DNA from 2 places in the Bacillus sp. P4_D3 genome. Region 2 is predicted to be linked to the other one. Evidence: predicted binding sites of a transcription regulator. Region 2 holds the regulator's gene; the other holds the start of a gene.

Region 1 (5,899 bases), on a different contig from region 2:
AAAGGTATTAGTAAGTATTGTAAGTGGAGCTGTATTGTTGTTAGGCGCATGCGGTGCTACTTCTGATAAAGAGGTAAAAGCATTAGATGAGAAAAAGATTACCGTTGGTGTAACAGGTGGACCGCATGAACAAATTTTTGAAAAGGTGAAAGAAGTTGCAGCAAAAGATGGCCTCCAAATCGATGTAAAGGTATTTAATGATTATGTAGCACCAAACGTATCTTTAGATGAAAAAAGCCTCGATGTAAATAGCTACCAAACTAAATCTTATTTAGACGTATTTAAAACTGAACGTAATATGAAATTAACTGAAGTATTTTCCACAGTAACATTCCCTATGGGTATATACTCTAAAAACTTAAAAGATATAAAAGAATTAAAAGAGGGCGACGCAATTGCTGTCCCAAATGATCCAACAAATGAGCTTCGTGCTTTAAAGCTATTTGAAAAAGCAGGGGTTTTAAAAGTGGATCCAAAAGCTACAGAAAAAGCGACTGCAAAAGATGTAATTGAAAATCCGAAAAATTTAAAGATTGTTGAATTAGAGGCATCTCAATTACCAACGCAGCTAGGTGAAGTGAAGGCAGCTGCGATTAATACAAACTTTGCATTAGGTGCAAAATTAAGTCCAGCAAAAGATTCGATTTTCCGCGAAGGAAAAGATTCACCATATGTGAACTGGGTCGTTGTTCGTACTGAAAATAAAGATGATGCAGTTATAAATAAGTTAAAGAAAGCTTATCAATCTAAAGAAGTAAAAGATTTCATTGAGAAAAAATTCGATGGTTCTATTTTACCGTCTTGGTAGGAGCTGACTATAATGATTGAATTAAAAAACGTCTCCAAAGTATTTACAACAAAAAAAGGGAATGTTGAGGCCCTTAAACCAACTTCCCTTAAAGTAAAAAAGGGCGAAGTATTTGGAATCATCGGATATAGCGGCGCTGGTAAAAGTACATTAATTCGCTGTGTAAATTTATTAGAAAAACCAACGACAGGAAATATCATTGTAAACGAACAAGATTTAACAACCTTATCGACAAAAGAACTCGCAAAAGCGAGACAAAAGATCGGCATGATTTTTCAAGGATTCAATTTACTTAAAACCGTTACCGTTTATGAAAACATCGCACTACCCTTACGTCTATCTGGTCTTCCCAAAAATGAAATTGAAAAAAGGGTAGAAAAGTATTTACGTATTGTTGATCTTTTCAATAGAAAAGATGCCTATCCAAGTGAACTTTCTGGTGGTCAAAAACAGCGTGTAGCGATCGCTCGCGCACTATCTCATGAGCCTGAAGTTTTATTAAGTGATGAAGCAACGAGCGCATTAGATCCGGAAACGACCGATTCTATTCTTGATTTATTATTAAAGATCAACGAAGAAATCGGAATTACGATTTTGCTAATTACACACGAAATGAATGTCATCCAGCGTATTTGTGACCAAGTTGCTGTAATGGAACATGGATCTGTCGTTGAAAGTGGAACAGTGAAGGACATTTTTACAAACCCACAACATGTAACAACGAAGAAATTTGTAAATAGCGCATTTGCAGCTAAAATTCCAGAAGAGGTACAGAAAGAGCTACAAAGTACTGGAGAAATCGTAACACTTTCATTTATAGGAACCGCTTCAGGAGAACCCGCGTTAGCTATCGCTACAAAACGTTTCCACGTATATCCTAATATTTTATCAGGCAATATTACGCAGTTAAAACATGAGGCATATGGGAAACTGGTCGTTCATATGCAAGGTGAAAAAAGTGAAGTACACCGTGCCTTATCATTTTTACAAGAACAAGGAATTATCGTAGAAGGAGGTAGAACAGATTATGGGAAACAAGTCCTTTTTGGATGAGTGGGGTAACGTAATATGGGAAGCAACAATTCAAACATTTCAAATGACATCTATTTCACTACTTATATCTATCCTTATTGCATTACCACTCGGTGTCACACTTGTTTTAACGAGACCTGGTGGACAGCGAGAAAATAAAATTATCTATCCTATTCTTAATACAGTTATTAATATCATTCGTTCTCTTCCATTTATCATTCTATTATTCTTCATTTTACCTTTTACAAAGTTTCTAATGGGAACGTCCATTGGCGTGCAAGGTGTTATCGTACCACTTGTTGTCTTCACAGCCCCTTATATTGCACGTTTAATGGAGACAGCTTTACTAGAAGTAGATCGTGGTGTTATTGAAGCATATCAAGCGATGGGAGTTTCTACTATTAAAATCATTTGGCACGTCATGGTTAAAGAAGCTCGTCCATCTCTCGTACTTGGATTAACAATCGCAACGATTGGCTTAATCGGTGCAACAGCAATGGCTGGACTTGTAGGTGCTGGAGGCCTTGGTGATCTCGCATATCGATTCGGTCATTTACGTTACGAACCTGAAGTAATGTATGCAACAGTCTTTATTTTAATCATTCTTGTTCAAGGATTACAGTCATTAGGGAATGGTATAGCACGAAGATTGAAGAAAGATTAAAAAGAAGGTATCTCACTGAAATGAGATACCTTCTTTTTATTTATAAATTTATCTCTTAAATCCACCTTCTGAATGAATAACCTGCCCTGTAATCCATCCGGCTTCTTCGCTCACTAAAAACTTAATAAGCCTTGCTGCATCTTTCGGTTCGCCTATTCTACCAAAAGGAAACATCGGTTTTAATCCTTGCTTTATCTCTTCTGTCATCCATCCTGTATTAGTTGGACCTGGATTAATTGCATTCACTGTTATCCCTAGATGGGCCACTTCTGCTGACAACGTACTAGTGAGCGCATCGATAGCTCCCTTCGTTGTTGCATACGCTAATTCTCCAGCCATAGGCCCTTTAAATTGCCCCGAAGTAATATTAACAATTCTACCGCCGGATTTTTTATCAAATCCTTGAGCAAACTTACTACTTAATAATGTAGTGCCGCGAACATTTACCATATAATGTTTATCTAACTCTTCAGCAGTTAAATTGGAGAAATCATTATTCGTAGAGTACGCTGCATTATTAATTAATATATCAGGGTACCCCATTTGTTCAGTAACTTTATTTATAAGTTGTTCCGGCGCATCATTCCGAGTTAAATCTAACTCCATACTTGATACTTCAACACCGTTCTTTATCAGCTCTTCTTTTAATTGTATTTGTTCATTTTGATCAACGCCCCAAGGCATCTCTTTATCATAATTCGTCCAATACGTAAAAAATATATCGTATCCTGCTTCAGCTAATTCTTTACAAATCGCTGCCCCAATACCATCTAGACGACTAACACCTGTAACAACTGCTACTTTATTTTTTAATTGATTCATTATATACTCCTCCAAATTAAAGGACGCATATTTTATATGAGAGATATAAATTTCCCGACATAGGTATCTATCCTTACAAAAGGGATGTACAAGCCAAATATGCAGTCCTTGAATGATTTATAGACAGTTAAATAAACCCTCGCTAATGAGAGAGAAAAATTCATCTATCCAACTTCTAATCATTACAAGTTCATCCACATATCGAGTCTTTGCCCCCTCTCCATATATCTCTATTATTAGTCTACCAAAATAGATGAAATGTTACAAAAAATAAAACAATTACTCACAACCTATCTTCGTTCACATTTCCTCCATTGTGAATTTATTCACAATGGATATATAATAAACATGTAAATAGAATACTGGAGGGATTTCAATGGTTATCAATTTTTTAAGAACTGATAAACGGGCTACTTTCATATTATTATTTTTACGACTTTACATAGGATATGCATGGCTTGCTGCTGGAATAGGAAAAGTTTTTGGACAATCTTTTGACGCAAGTGGTTTTCTAAAAGGCGCTATCGCTCAAGCATCAGGTAGTCACCCTGCAGTACAAGGCTGGTGGGCAGATTTCCTTCAACATTTTGTTCTTCCAAACGCAGACCTATTTAGCTTTTTAGTTCAATGGGGAGAAATTTTAGTAGGTCTCGGTTTGATTTTAGGTGGATTAACAAAAACAGCTGCATTTTTCGGAATCATAATGAATCTTTCATTTTTATTAAGCGGAACTGTTAGTGTAAACCCAAACCTGCTTATTTTAACTATGTTCATTTTAGTTGCAGGACAGAATGCTGGATGTATTGGATTAGATGGTTATGTTTTCCCAAAACTTTTCAAAAAAAATAACCGTGAAGCATATAAATTAAGTAAAACTGCATAAGAACAGTTCATCTTTGAAATATCAAATAATAAGAAACACGATCATTTTCTCACATAAAGTGAAACTTTAATCAGTGGGGTTTTGTTCATCCCCCACTGATTATTAGCCCTCACCAATTGGGCTTTTACGGGCAGCCCGACTCCCACCTAACTTCTTTGCTCCAGTCGAATTTTGAGGTGGGAGTTTTACTGCCCGTTAATGCGGGATAAAACGAAACCGAAATCTATAATCAGATTTCGGTTTTTTGATATACAATAAATCACCTAAACTATTCACAATTCGATATAATACAAATTTATCTATAGAAGTAATTTATATTTATATAAACGTTAGGCTATCTGAAAATCTAATAATACGTATACTTGCAGATGAACCAGAAGCAAGAGCTACAATCACAAGCTAAATATGAAAAAAGCTTCCTTATGACGACTGTTTCATCCTTATATATCCTGTGAGAATATCCATTATAAAGCCCTAAAATCTTTCATACTTTCTCCTAGAATATAGTGTGAAAACCACATCAAATTCTGCTTCATAATAGCCACATGAATTCCTGGCTGGTCAGAACTATATGCCATTCCTTTAAATATAATTAATTCTGTATCAACTTCCATATCTCTTAATCCTTGATATAGCTCATATGCATTTAGAATTGGAATTCTTGCATCCTTTTCGCCATGTTGGATTAAGGTAGGCGTACAGGCTGATTTAATATACGTCATTGGTGATGTTTTCGTATATATCTCTGGATCATTCCATGGAGTATTTCCTAAATGCATCCTAATGAAGTAAGGGATATCTGTATTCACATAATGGGTACTCCAGTTAGTAATTCCACCTCCAACTGAAATAGCTTTAAATCTATTACTAAATGTAGAACAGAAAGCTGATATATATCCCCCGTTGCTCCATCCCATAACCCCTACTCTATCTTTATCTGCAATCCCTTCTTCAACTAGTTTATCCACTCCAGATATAACATCATCGTAGTCAGCAATTCCCTGTTTTCTATAGTTTGCTTTTAAGAACTCATTACCATAACCAGAACTTCCTCTATAGTTTGGCTCTAAAACGATAAAACCTTTTTCGATAAACTGCTCAATCGGATATTTCTCATTAAAACAGTCTGAGAATATCGGAAAAGATGCCCAAGCTGGACCACCATGGATTACTACTAATAAGGGATATTTTTTATTGGCATCAAACTCTACTGGGGTTGATAAAACACCCTCTATTTCAAGACCATCCCTACTTTTCCATGAGATTATTTCCCTGTTACTTTTCAGTTTTCCTTTAAAAAAGCTAGTTTCATCCGTTATTTTTTTATCGTCTAAATAGATTTCAAAGGTTTCATTTGTTATAGCTTTATTATAGGATATATGATTTCCATCCTTTGTTATAGAAGCATCCATTATAAAGCCATCTACTTTGTCACTTAACATTTCCACAGTGCCATCCTCACATAGCAATCCAATACGATAGTTAGTTTTATCCTGCCATCTAATTAAAATCCCCTTAGCTGTCCACTGTAATGGCATAACCGTACTATCAAAGTTTGTTAGAGGCTGAATTACCTCTCCAGTATTCATATCATATATCTCTAATGTACTTTCTTGTATATGGTTTCTATAGTAATCCTTCTCTCTTATGCTTGCTGAGTAACATATTTTGCTGCCCTCAGGAGAAAAGC
Region 2 (13,515 bases):
TTTCATATAACGACGTAGCTGAGATTTAATTCTTGCGATTAACTCTAACGGATTAAACGGTTTTGTTACGTAATCATCTGCACCTGTTGTTAATCCTAAAATTTTATCCATATCTTGCGTTTTTGCCGAAAGCATAATAATCGGCATTTCCTTCGCTTCCCTTACTTTCATACACATATGAATACCATCTACTTTCGGCATCATAATATCTAATACGACTAAGTGCACTTCATTTTCTTCTAATATACGTAACCCTTCTTCTCCGTCCCCTGCTTGCAGTACTTTATATCCTTCGTTCTTTAAATAAATTGTAATAAGGTTCCTAATTTCTTTTTCATCATCTACAACAAGTATCGTTTCCTCGGCCATAATATCTCCCCCATCAGTTTTTTAATCCCTAACTTCTATTATAAGAAAACTTCTGAAGAAAAACGCTCGGAAATCCTTAAGATTTTCTGAAGACGCAAAAAAGGTCTAGACTCCCCTTAAGTCTAGACCTTTCAAAAAACCCCTTTTATTTACGAACGTAGATGAAATATAGTACGAATAAAACTCCCATAACATACATAATTGGATGAATCTCTTTACGACGACCACTCACAACCATTGTAATTGGATAGAAGATAAATCCAATCGCGATTCCTGTTGCGATACTATACGTAAGTGGCATAGAGATGATTGTAAAGAATGCCGGTACTGCAATCTCGAATTTCTTCCAATCAATTTCTCCTAAAGATGAAACCATCAAGATTCCTACAATAATTAGAGCTGGTGCCGTTACAGCTGGTGTCACAACACTTAATAGTGGCGAGAAGAAAAGTGCCAGTAAGAAGAATCCTGCTGTTACAACTGCTGTAAATCCAGAACGTCCTCCTGCTGCTACCCCTGCAGACGATTCAATGTAAGACGTTGTAGTAGATGTACCTAGAATTGCACCAATTACAGTTGCAACCGCATCTGCAAATAATGCTTTTCCTGCACGTGGTAATTTATTGTTCTTCATTAATCCCGCTTGATTCGCAACCGCTACAAGCGTACCTGCTGTATCAAAGAAATCGATAAAGAAAAACGTGATAATAACAATCGCCATTTCAACAGTGAAAATATCTCCAAAGTGAGTTAACGCCACACCGAACGTTGGTTCTAGACTCGGTATTGCTCCCACTACAGCTTTCGGAGTATCAATTAATCCTGTTGCTACTCCTAAGATTGCCGTAAGAATCATACCGTAGAAAACAGCACCATTTATTTTCCTAATCATGAAGATGATTGTAATAACAACTCCGAAAATCGCCAGCAACGTTGTACCCTTCGTTAAATCCCCTAATCCAACAAGGACAGCATCATTTTTTACGATAATTCCGGCATTTTGGAATCCAAGGAAGGCAATGAATAATCCGATACCCGCCGCTACTGCAAACTTTAACTCTACTGGAATTGCATTAATGATTTTTTCACGAATACCTGAAGCAGTAAGAATAATAAAGATAATACCTGACATTAATGTTCCAGCAATCGCCGTTTGCCACGGAATTCCCATCGTTAACACCGCTGTATAAGCAAAGAACGCGTTTATTCCCATACCTGGCGCTAAAGCAATCGGATACTTCGCAAATATCCCCATGATTAACGAACCAATCGCCGCTGCTAATGCTGTAGCAACGAATACTGCACCTGGATCCATTCCTGTACCTGCTGGTAACCCTTTAACATTTCCAAGCGACAGCGTAGCAGGATTGACAAATAGTACGTAAGCCATAGATAGAAATGTCGTTAACCCTGCTATGAACTCAGTCTTATAATTCGTACCGAGCTCATCAAACTGAAAATAGCGTTTCATCCTACGTTTCCCCCGTTATATGATTACTCGCCGTATTTCACCCTAGCCCTCTTTTATCTATAAAAATAAAAAAGGCTCCCATTGCATATACATGGAAGCGTTCTATAAACAAAGACAAGTTTCCCCTCATCTTTATACAAACGCCTCGTAGTCAAGCCATTTACGGTAGCTAGGTAGAAACTTTCGGGCCATATCCCCGATATTATACGACGGCATAATATTCACTTTTTGTTTGAATTACATACTCATATTAACTCACAATAGGGTGTGTGTCAATTTAAAAACGAACATTTTTATATATTTTTATATTTTCGTTCGTATAATCACTTAAAAACAAAAAGATCCATCTATGCATAAAATGATAGATGGATCTTTCATTATAATACTATTCCCACTCAATAGTTGCTGGTGGCTTACTCGTTATATCATACACGATACGGTTAACGTGTTTTACTTCGTTTACGATACGTACAGAGATTTTCTCTAATACGTCCCAAGGGATACGTGCCCAGTCAGCTGTCATACCATCGATAGATGTTACTGCACGGATACCTACTGTGTAATCGTAAGTACGCTCGTCACCCATAACACCTACACTACGCATACCAGGAAGCGCAGTGAAGTATTGCCAAACTTCACGTTCTAATCCTGCTTTTTGGATTTCTTCACGTAAAATCGCATCAGATTCACGAACGATTTCTAATTTCTCTTCTGTAATTTCACCTAATACACGAATACCAAGTCCTGGACCTGGGAACGGTTGACGCCATACGATTTCATCAGGAATTCCTAATTCTGATCCTAATACACGTACTTCATCTTTAAATAAAGTGTTTAAAGGCTCAATTAATTTGAACTGCATGTCTTCTGGAAGTCCACCAACGTTATGGTGAGATTTAATTGTTTGTGCAGTTGCTGTACCACTTTCAACGATGTCCGTGTAAAGTGTACCTTGCGCTAGGAAGTCCATTCCTTTTAATCTAGAAGCTTCATCATCAAATACGTAAATGAATTCATTACCGATGATTTTACGCTTTTGTTCTGGATCTTCTACACCTTTTAACTTGTTCATGAAGCGTTCTTTCGCATCCACTTTAATAACGTTCATATGGAAGCCTTCGCTAAATGTTTTCATAACACCTTCTGCTTCATCTTTACGAAGTAAACCGTGGTCCACGAAAATACATGTTAATTGGTCACCAATCGCCTTATGAATTAATACTGCTACAACAGAAGAGTCTACACCGCCGCTAAGTGCGCATAGTACTTTTTTGTCTCCAACAGTTTCACGGATCTTCTCTAATTCTACTTCGATAAAGTTCTCCATGTTCCATCCTTCAGAACAACCACATACGCCGAATACGAAGTTTTTAATTAAATCGTTACCGTGCTCAGAGTGACGTACTTCTGGGTGGAATTGTACACCATATAAGTTTTTGTCTTCATTGCTCATACCAGCAATTGGACAAGACTCACTTGTTGCATCTACTACGAATCCTTCAGGTAAACCAGTTACTAAGTCACCATGGCTCATCCATACAACTTGCTCTTCTGGAAGGTTCGCATATAATTTTGATTCGTTCTCTACTTTAAGAACAGCTTTTCCATACTCACGGTGGTTGGCACGTTCTACTTTACCACCGAAGTGTTGCGTCATAAGCTGCATACCGTAACAGATACCGAAAATCGGTAATCCTAGTTCAAAGATTTTTTCATCACAATGTAATGCACCTTCACCGTATACACTATTTGGTCCACCAGAGAAAATGATCCCTTTTGGATTCATTGCTTTAATTTCTTCTGCAGTAATTGTATGCGGATGAAGTTCACTGTATACACCGAACTCACGAATTCGACGTGCTATTAACTGATTGTACTGACTCCCAAAATCTAAAACGATAATTGTATCATGCTGCTTCTTCAAAATAATCACCCCAACGTTAGTTCTCGTATATAAATATTTTCACCAATTTAGCAAAAAGAATTACCAATATAATAAAAAAAGCCAGTCCTCCGCCTCTAGTCTCATAACAAAGAAAGGCAGGGGTCTGGCTTTATAAAGAAAGATAGTCTTCCGCTCTTTATAAATATAAGACACACTGCCTTCATAGTCAGGTTGTTTACGGTAACCCGGTAGAGACTCTCAAACCATATCATTGAGGATATATGAAGGATCGTTTTATATTATCTTCCTAGATTCTAACAATGAAGTATGAGTATGGTCAAGAGAGAAAGCGACAAAATTCTACAGAAATTAATTTCCTGCGCTCAAAAACACAAAAAACATCCATTTCTATATAGAAATGGATGTTTTTCGAGCAAACGGAATTACATCATTCCGCCCATACCGCCCATGCCCATGCCGCCCATGTCAGGCATTCCAGCAGAACCAGCTGGTTCTGGCTTGTCAGCAACTACAGCTTCAGTTGTTAAGAACATAGCTGCAACAGATGCTGCGTTTTGAAGTGCAGAACGAGTTACTTTAGCTGGATCTACGATACCAGACTCAAGCATGTTAACCCATTCGCCAGTAGCTGCGTTGAAACCAACGCCTACTTTTTCGCCTTTTAGACGCTCTACAACTACAGATCCTTCTAGACCAGCGTTGATTGCGATTTGACGAACTGGCTCTTCTAGTGCACGAAGTACGATGTTGATACCTGTTGCTTCGTCGCCTTCAGCTACGATAGAAGCTACTTTTGTGTATACGTTCATAAGTGAAGTACCACCACCTGCAACGATACCTTCTTCTACTGCTGCACGAGTTGAGTTAAGTGCATCTTCAATGCGAAGTTTGCGCTCTTTTAACTCAGTTTCAGTTGCTGCACCTACTTTAATTACTGCTACACCGCCCGCAAGTTTAGCAAGACGCTCTTGTAATTTTTCACGATCGAATTCAGAAGTAGTTTCTTCTAATTGCGCGCGGATTTGACCGATGCGAGCTTCGATTTGTTGTGAATTTCCAATACCTTCAACTACAGTTGTGTTTTCTTTCGTTACAACAATTTTACCAGCACGTCCTAAAGATTCAACTGTAGCAGATTTTAAGTCACGTCCTAATTCTTCAGTGATTACTTCGCCACCAGTTAAGATTGCGATATCTTCTAGCATTGCTTTACGACGGTCACCAAATCCAGGAGCTTTAACAGCTACTACATTGAATGTACCACGAAGTTTGTTCACTACTAATGTAGCTAACGCTTCGCCTTCTACATCTTCAGCAATGATAAGAAGTGGTTTACCTTGTTGTACCACTTGCTCTAATACTGGTAAGATTTCTTGGATGTTAGAAATCTTTTTATCAGTAATTAAAATGTATGGGTTATCAAGAACTGCTTCCATTTTGTCAGAATCAGTAATCATGTAAGGAGATGCATATCCACGATCAAATTGCATACCTTCTACTACGTCTAATTCTGTTGTGAATCCTTTAGATTCTTCTAAAGTAATAACGCCGTCGTTACCAACGCGCTCCATTGCTTCAGCGATTAATTGACCTACTTCTTCGTCAGCCGAAGAAATAGCAGCTACTTGTGCGATAGAAGATTTACCTTCGATTGGTTTAGAAATCGCTTTTAATTCTTCAATTGCAGCAGTAACAGCTTTTTCGATACCTTTACGAAGACCCATTGGGTTTGCACCAGCTGTTACGTTTTTAAGACCTTCACGAATCATAGCTTGCGCTAATACAGTTGCAGTTGTCGTTCCGTCACCAGCTACATCGTTTGTTTTGCTAGCAACTTCTGCTACTAATTTCGCACCCATGTTTTCGAATGCATCTTCTAATTCGATTTCTTTTGCGATTGTTACACCGTCATTTGTAATAAGTGGTGAACCGAATTTTTTCTCAAGTACAACGTTACGACCTTTTGGTCCAAGCGTTACTTTTACTGCGTTTGCAAGAGTGTCGACACCGCGAAGCATCGAACGACGTGCTTCTTCACTAAATTTAATATCTTTTGCCATAATAATTGACCCCCTTGGATTTTTAAAATGTATATAATTAACCGATAATTGCTAAAATGTCACTTTCACGTAAAATCAAGTAGTCTGTACCTTCGTATTTCACTTCAGTACCTGCATATTTTGAGAAGATGATAAGATCACCTGCTGCTACCTCTAAAGCAACACGCTCACCATTTTCAAGCACTCGGCCTGTACCTACTGCAATAACTTTACCCTCTTGTGGTTTTTCTTTTGCAGTTTCTGGTAATACAATACCACTTGCTGTTTTTTCTTCTGCTTGAACAAGTTCAATTACAACGCGATCACCTAATGGCTTTAGCATGAACAATAACCTCCTCATTTTGTTATGTAAATTTTATTTATTAGCACTCAAGTCACACGAGTGCTAACACACTTCTAATAATAAATAATCTCAATTTCTTTTGCAAGTAAAAAAATCATAATTTTTTCGCAAATTACTTTATGCACTTTCCTAGATATCATTACTTCTTCTACTACCTTTACTATATGAATCGTTGTTCCCACTTCTTGTATGTTACAATATGAAAGACACCCTAAGTTGTTTTCGCTAAACGTACAACTTTTTCCTGTCTCCTATTTTATTTTCAAATACTTATTTACAAAAAAAATATAATTCAGATGAAAGTTTATATCGTAGGTAGCATATTTACATGTTATCCTACCTTATCTCATACACTAGCGTTAGAAAGGATGGTTAAACCATTTGAAAAAACAATATTGGTGGATTATCGTTACATACATTTTAATGCAGTTATCAGGCATTGCCGGGTTACCGCTTCTCCTGAAAACTGGACTATACGATAATAGGGGATTTACTAGAGAGGAAAAACTTCAGCTCATAACTGGTCATTGGGCTATCATTAGCTTTTTCATTGCATTATGCGTTGTACTTTGGTTACTCAGAACAGACATTCGTGACAGGCATTTAGATAAAATGCGCTCTACTGTTCCAGCTACAATTGGGTGGATTTTTATTGGTTTCTTCTTAGCGCTGTTCTCACAAAGCATTGCCGGTATGATCGAAATGCGTTTATTAGGGATTACACCGGGATCTGAAAATACAGCAAGACTTATGGACATCGCAAGAACGACACCTTGGTTCCTTATTGTCATATCTATAATAGGACCTATTTTGGAAGAAATCGTATTTAGAAAAATTTTATTCGGTACACTTTATAAGAAGTTTAACTTCTTTATTGCCGCTATCATTAGTTCACTTGTATTCGCGGCGATTCATTTTGATTTTACTCACTTATTGGTATACACTTCTATGGGGCTCGTATTCGCCTTTTTATACGTAAAAACGAAACGAATTATAGTTCCTATTGCAGCTCATGTTGCAATGAATACATTAGTTGCAGTTGCTCAAGTTGTAGTAAGTAATGAGCAAATTCAAGAAATGATTAAAGAAGCTGAAAAAATGCAAGGCTTTATCGGAGGATTTTTAGTATGAGAAACTCACCATTGTTCATGGCTGTATTGTACTTTCTTCTTGGATGTATCTTTACACGCTTCGCCATTACGAACGTAACAGATACAATCTGGAATATGTGGACAATACTATTTGCAGTTATGGCAACAATTGATTTTAATTTGGCACTTCGCCTTATCTTAGTTAAATTCACAAAGAAAAAACAATAATAAAACGCAGAGGTCATCTCCTCTGCGTTTTATTGTGGATAATTCTTCAAAAAGTAAACAAGCGTTTGTAACTCTACAGCTAAATCAATGTGATGAATTCTTATATTCTCTGACACATTTAAGCGTGCTGGTGTGAAATTTAAAATACCATGCACGTTCGTTTCTGCCAATCTATCTGCCACAGATTGCGCTACTGTAGCGGGTACCGTTAATATTGCCACTTGTATATCAGTTGATAAACGTTCTTCTAATTCATCCAAATGATATACAGGAATTCCTCCGATTTCTGTTCCAACTTTCTCTTCACTAACATCAAACGCCATTTCAATTTTTGTATTATTGTTTTTCGTGAAATTATAATGTAAGAAAGCGGTCCCTAAATTACCTACTCCAATAAGTGCCACACGTGTTATATCATCTTGGTCGAGTGTTTCACGGAAAAATGATAATAAATAATTTACGTTATATCCATATCCTTTTTTCCCTAACGCTCCAAAATATGAAAAATCTCTTCGAATAGTTGCGGAATCAACCTTTACCGCTTCACTCAATTCGGCTGATGAAACACGTTGCTTACCAGAAAGAGATAAGTTTTGGATAAATCGATAGTATAGAGGCAATCGTTTGGCAGTGGCCTGTGGAATTTTTTGCTGATCCATATAACCTCTCCTCTCTTCCTATCTTTATTCTTATACTTGAATCAAATACAGAAGTTTAGTACTCATGAATTTCCTTGTATAATAAAGAGAAGAAGTATTCTCTCTTTATTTTAAACTATACACTATTTTTAGTATGATTGAGAAATATAAACATGGCAAAGTTAAGAAATTATTTGAGGTGAAAACATTGATATTATTACAAGTGAATGGGCTTTCGAAATTATACGGTGCAGAAACGATTCTTGCAAACATAAAATTGGAAGTACAAACAAAAGATCGTATCGCATTAGTCGGACGAAATGGAGCCGGAAAATCTACATTATTAAAAATAATAGCTGGCGAGTTATCTCATGATGGTGGTGAAATTATAAAACCAAAAGATGTCTCAATGGGGTATTTAGCTCAAAATACCGGATTAGAAACGTCTTTAACAATTTGGGATGAAATGTTAACCGTCTTTACACATCTACAGCAGATGGAGACAAAACTTCGAAAGCTAGAGCAAGAGATGGGAAAAGAAGAAAACTTTTCAAATGCGGCTATATATGAGAAATTATTAGCTGATTATGACCAATTACAATTAGATTATAAAGATCAAGGCGGCTATCAGTACGAAGCGGATATACGCTCGATTCTAAGCGGTCTTGGCTTCCCAGTTGAAACGCATCAGACGACAATTTCCACATTAAGTGGTGGACAAAAGACTCGATTAGCTCTTGGGAAATTATTATTAACTAGACCAGACTTACTTATTTTAGACGAACCTACAAACCATTTGGACATTGAGACACTAACATGGCTTGAACAATATTTACAAGGCTATCCCGGCGCGATTTTAATCGTTTCCCATGACCGTTATTTCTTAGATAAACTCGTTACACAAGTATACGAAATTTCTAATAAGGAAAGCCGACGATTTGTTGGTAACTACAGTAAATATTTAGACTCAAAATCAGCTCTATACGAGCAAGAGATGAAGCGTTATGAAAAACAACAAGATGAAATTTCTAAACTGGAAGACTTTGTGCAAAAAAATATAGCTCGTGCATCTACGACAAAACGTGCTCAAAGTCGCCGTAAACAATTAGACAGAATGGAAGTATTAGCTAGACCATTAGGCGATTCTAAATCAGCTTCCTTCCACTTCGATATTGAAAAACAAAGTGGAAATGATGTTTTACAAGTTAAAGATGCAACTATTGGCTATTATCAGGAACCGATTATTGAACATGTAAATATGCGCTTAACTCGCGGTGACAGTGTTGCCTTAGTTGGGCCAAACGGAATTGGAAAATCTACATTATTAAAATCCATTGTGAATAAGTTACAGCTATTACATGGAAACGTTGCTTTCGGGTCAAATGTATCTGTTGGTTATTATGATCAAGAACAAGCCAACTTAACATCTTCGAAGCGAGTTTTAAATGAACTATGGGATGAATATCCCCTGCAACCTGAAAAAGAAATTCGCACTATACTAGGCAACTTTTTATTCACAGGGGATGATGTACTCAAACCAGTATCTTCTCTTAGTGGTGGACAAAAGGCTCGACTAGCTCTTGCAAAACTTATGATGCAAAAATCCAATTTATTAATTCTCGATGAACCAACAAACCATCTTGATTTAAATAGTAAAGAGATTTTGGAGAATGCTTTAATTGATTACCCAGGTACTCTTCTATTCGTCTCTCATGACCGCTACTTTATTAATCGCGTAACGACAACCGTTGTTGAGTTATCAACAGAAGGTGCACAAGAATATTTAGGTGATTACGATTATTACGTTGAAAAGAAAAATGAAATGATTGAACGTGCGGAACTAGAGCAAGAAGATGAAGTACCTGTTCAAAAAGTGGTGGCACAAGAAAAATTAAATTATCTCGAAGAAAAAGAACGTAAACAGTTAGAGCGTCAACGTACTCGAAAAATTGAAGAACTGGAACAAAATATCGTAGGCTTAGAAGAAGAAATTGCTACGTTAGAAGATCAGCTTTGCTTACCAGAAATATATGCAGATTATGAAAAGGCTAGTGAAATTACAACTAAAAAACAAAAACTGCAAGAACAGCTTGAAGCTTGTATGGCAGAATGGGAAGAACTGCATATATAAGAGAATTTAAAAGAGGGGGATGTCTCATAAGTCGGTCTTTTTGACGAGATGACCTCCTTTTTATTTTCTCTTTTGGAATCAATACCATAGTAAATGAAATTATATAAACGATTCGACAAGAAATATCGATTTACCGACAAGGATTGACAATAGTAGCACCTTATATAACAAGTGGAGGATGTTTCAAAATGTTTTTTGGACATCTCCTTGTTTTTTATTTCCCAAAAAAGAATTTCTACAAAGGTCAGACTTCCACTATGTTATCCACAAGGTTATGCACATATCCACCTTTATAATATAAACTCCCAAATAACTTTTCCACATTATCCACAGTCACACAAAAAGTTATACACATTTTATGTACACAAAAAAACCCGTATTATCAACAGATAATACGGGTTTTATCCACAATCTGTGGTTAATTTTGTGTATAACTATGCTTCAATATCTAATCCTGGATTTGCATTTAAAGCTAATGTAGCGCGTTTTCCTTGTTCGTATGCAATTGTACCTGCAGCCGCAATCATCGCTGCATTATCTGTGCATAAAGATAGAGGAGGAATAATTAGCTCTATATTTTCTTTTTGTGCAAATTCTGCTGCTAAACGTGCACGAAGCCCTTTATTAGCAGCTACTCCACCAGCAAGAAGCACTTGTTTTACATTATAAGCATCTGCTGCACGGGACGCTTTCGTTACAAGTACATCTATTACACTTTCTTGGAAACTTGCTGCTAAATCTTCTGGTGCAATTTCTATACCGCGCTGTTTTGCGTTATGCACAGTGTTGATAACTGCTGATTTCAATCCACTAAAGCTGAAATCATACGAATCAGGTTCTAGCCACGCACGAGGCAAATCAATTGTTGGTTTTCCTTCATGCGCAAGGCGATCAATATGAGGACCACCTGGATAAGGCATTGATAATGTACGAGCTACTTTATCGTAAGCTTCTCCTGCCGCATCATCTCGCGTTTCACCAATCACTTCAAATGAACCATGTTCTTTCATATAAACAAGCTCCGTATGTCCACCGGATACAACAAGCGATAGTAACGGGAATTGTACTTCTTTTACTAAACGGTTCGCATAAATATGACCAGCAATATGATGAACACCAACTAGAGGGATATCATGAGCAAAAGCCACAGCTTTCGCTGCATTTACACCTATTAAAAGTGCTCCGACTAAACCTGGGCCTTCTGTTACAGCAATTGCATCAATATCCTCAAAAGTGATATTCGCTTCTTTTAAAGCTTCTTCTAACACAACTGTGATTTCTTCTACATGATGACGGGATGCAATCTCTGGTACAACTCCGCCAAAACGCTTATGACTTTCAATTTGCGATGCAACGACATTCGCAATGATTTCCGTTCCATTTTTAACAACTGCTACAGCTGTTTCGTCACAGCTTGTTTCAATACCAAGTATAATTGTGTTTTTTTCCATTATATATTCACCCACATTACAAGACCATCTTCCTGATTGTCTGCATAGTATCGTTTACGAATCCCACCATTTTGAAATCCGTATTTTCTGTATAACTGCTTTGCTACTTCATTTGACACGCGTACTTCAAGTGTCATTGTTTTTACTCCTAACCCTTTCGCTTCGGAAATGACTTCTTTCAATAAGGCATCCCCTAGCTTTTGACCTCTGTATTCTGGTAGGATAGCTATATTTGTTACATGTGATTCATCAATAATTATCCACAATCCACAATATCCAATTACGAGACCATCTTTTTCTAGCACGACATAATGTGCATGTTCATTCATCTCTAATTCACGGTGAAAGGCATCTGCAGTCCAAGGGGTTGAAAAAGATGCTTCTTCAATAGCTACAATTTGAGCAATATCATCAAGTGCCATCTTTCTAAATATCATATCCATCTTCTGTAGGCCCCTATTGTTTTTGACTTTCTAACCATTTTGTTTCAGCTTCAGCTAAACGAAGATAGCTAGGAACAAACGTATGCACGTCTTGTTCTTCTTTTTGTAATCCTAAAAATGCTAATTCACTTGGTCTTGGGTTATTCTTAGTGAACGGAGCAAATACAGCTTGATCACCTAAATATTCTACAATTGTTTCTTTATGCAATTTAACATCGTTACCAATAAATAAAACAGGCTGTTCTTTATCTTTTAACATTTGCAACCAGTCAACAATAAGAATAATTCGGTCTTCTTCTATTGAAGTTATACGCTCTCCTTCATATGTATATAACCCCGTGTAAATTTGACCACGTCGGCCATCAAATAAAGGACAAATTAGTCCATTAAAATTAGTACCATTTGCAGCCACCACTTCTAAACTTGATACACCTACAATTGGTATTTGAAGTGACCAAGCTAATGTTTTTGCAGCTGTCACACCTATACGAACACCTGTATATGATCCTGGTCCAGCTGCTACAACAATTTTAGTCAATTCTTTCGGTTTTACACCGCATTCTTTTAACAGTTTCTCTACAGCTGGCATAAGACGTACAGAATGGTTTTTTGTTAAATTTGTAATGATTTCCCCAATCACGTTCCCTTCCTCAATAAGGGATACACCCATTACGTAATTTGAAGTATCAATTGCTAGTACTTTCATCTTGTAATAGCTCCTCACATAATCTAATATAGCGATCTCCAATTGGCTCGAGTACAATTTTTCTTGTATCATCTCCAGCATGGAATAAACTAATTTGCAACTTCTCATTCGGTAAATATGCTTCTATTAAATGAGCCCATTCTACTACTGTAATCCCTTCACCATAGAAATACTCATCAAATCCTAAATCTTCTTCACTTTCCGCTAAACGATACACATCCATATGATATAGCGGTAATCTTCCTTTATATTCTTTAATAATATTGAAGGTAGGACTATTTACGACTCTTTTCACTCCAAGACCTTTTGCTAGTCCTTTTGTAAAAGTCGTCTTGCCAGCTCCAAGATCACCTTCTAAAATAATTACATCTTGTGCCTTTACAAGTCCCCCTAATTTTTCTGATAATCGCTGGGTTTCTTCGGAAGATTTTGTTGTTACTTCATATTTACTCACAGACTTCACCTACTTTACTCACAATGTTCTCTGCTCTTTATTATACAGGTTTTAAATATATAAAAAAGTCCTTAGGAGTTTTCCTAAGGATAGTTTGACTGTCTTTATTAGTTTTTTTGTTAAAACAAATAAAAAAATACGAAACAACTTGTTTCGTTCTTTTCTTTATATAAAATGGCGGTCCCGACCGGGGTCGAACCGGCGATCTCCTGCGTGACAGGCAG

The links. Region 2 encodes Rex, which represses fermentation and respiration genes when NADH is low (regulators of the CRP and FNR family bind a similar motif). Its sites were predicted from a motif close to TTGTGAAATATTTCACAA; they were not measured.
Region 1: the regulator Rex is predicted to act here: its motif matches at 3,641-3,658, upstream of AC1DTM_RS04605 (DoxX family membrane protein).

What each region holds. Positions count from the first base shown of each region.
Region 1 covers NZ_JBFUIN010000013.1:30,404-36,302, forward strand. The annotation lists gene AC1DTM_RS04585 (MetQ/NlpA family ABC transporter substrate-binding protein) at 1-808, shown strand, start outside; gene AC1DTM_RS04590 (methionine ABC transporter ATP-binding protein) at 821-1,861, shown strand; gene AC1DTM_RS04595 (methionine ABC transporter permease) at 1,836-2,504, shown strand; gene AC1DTM_RS04600 (SDR family oxidoreductase) at 2,553-3,326, opposite strand; gene AC1DTM_RS04605 (DoxX family membrane protein) at 3,703-4,209, shown strand; gene AC1DTM_RS04610 (S9 family peptidase) at 4,674-5,899, opposite strand, start outside.
Region 2 covers NZ_JBFUIN010000054.1:2,206-15,720, forward strand. The annotation lists gene AC1DTM_RS09955 (response regulator transcription factor) at 1-369, opposite strand, end outside; gene AC1DTM_RS09960 (NCS2 family permease) at 515-1,840, opposite strand; purine riboswitch at 1,969-2,070, opposite strand; gene guaA (glutamine-hydrolyzing GMP synthase) at 2,226-3,764, opposite strand; purine riboswitch at 3,929-4,030, opposite strand; gene groL (chaperonin GroEL) at 4,169-5,806, opposite strand; gene groES (co-chaperone GroES) at 5,844-6,128, opposite strand; gene AC1DTM_RS09980 (CPBP family intramembrane glutamic endopeptidase) at 6,531-7,280, shown strand; gene AC1DTM_RS09985 (YdiK family protein) at 7,277-7,468, shown strand; gene AC1DTM_RS09990 (redox-sensing transcriptional repressor Rex) at 7,498-8,127, opposite strand; gene abc-f (ribosomal protection-like ABC-F family protein) at 8,315-10,237, shown strand; gene tsaD (tRNA (adenosine(37)-N6)-threonylcarbamoyltransferase complex transferase subunit TsaD) at 10,672-11,688, opposite strand; gene rimI (ribosomal protein S18-alanine N-acetyltransferase) at 11,688-12,131, opposite strand; gene tsaB (tRNA (adenosine(37)-N6)-threonylcarbamoyltransferase complex dimerization subunit type 1 TsaB) at 12,145-12,837, opposite strand; gene tsaE (tRNA (adenosine(37)-N6)-threonylcarbamoyltransferase complex ATPase subunit type 1 TsaE) at 12,818-13,291, opposite strand; tRNA gene AC1DTM_RS10020 (tRNA-Asp) at 13,467-13,515, opposite strand, start outside.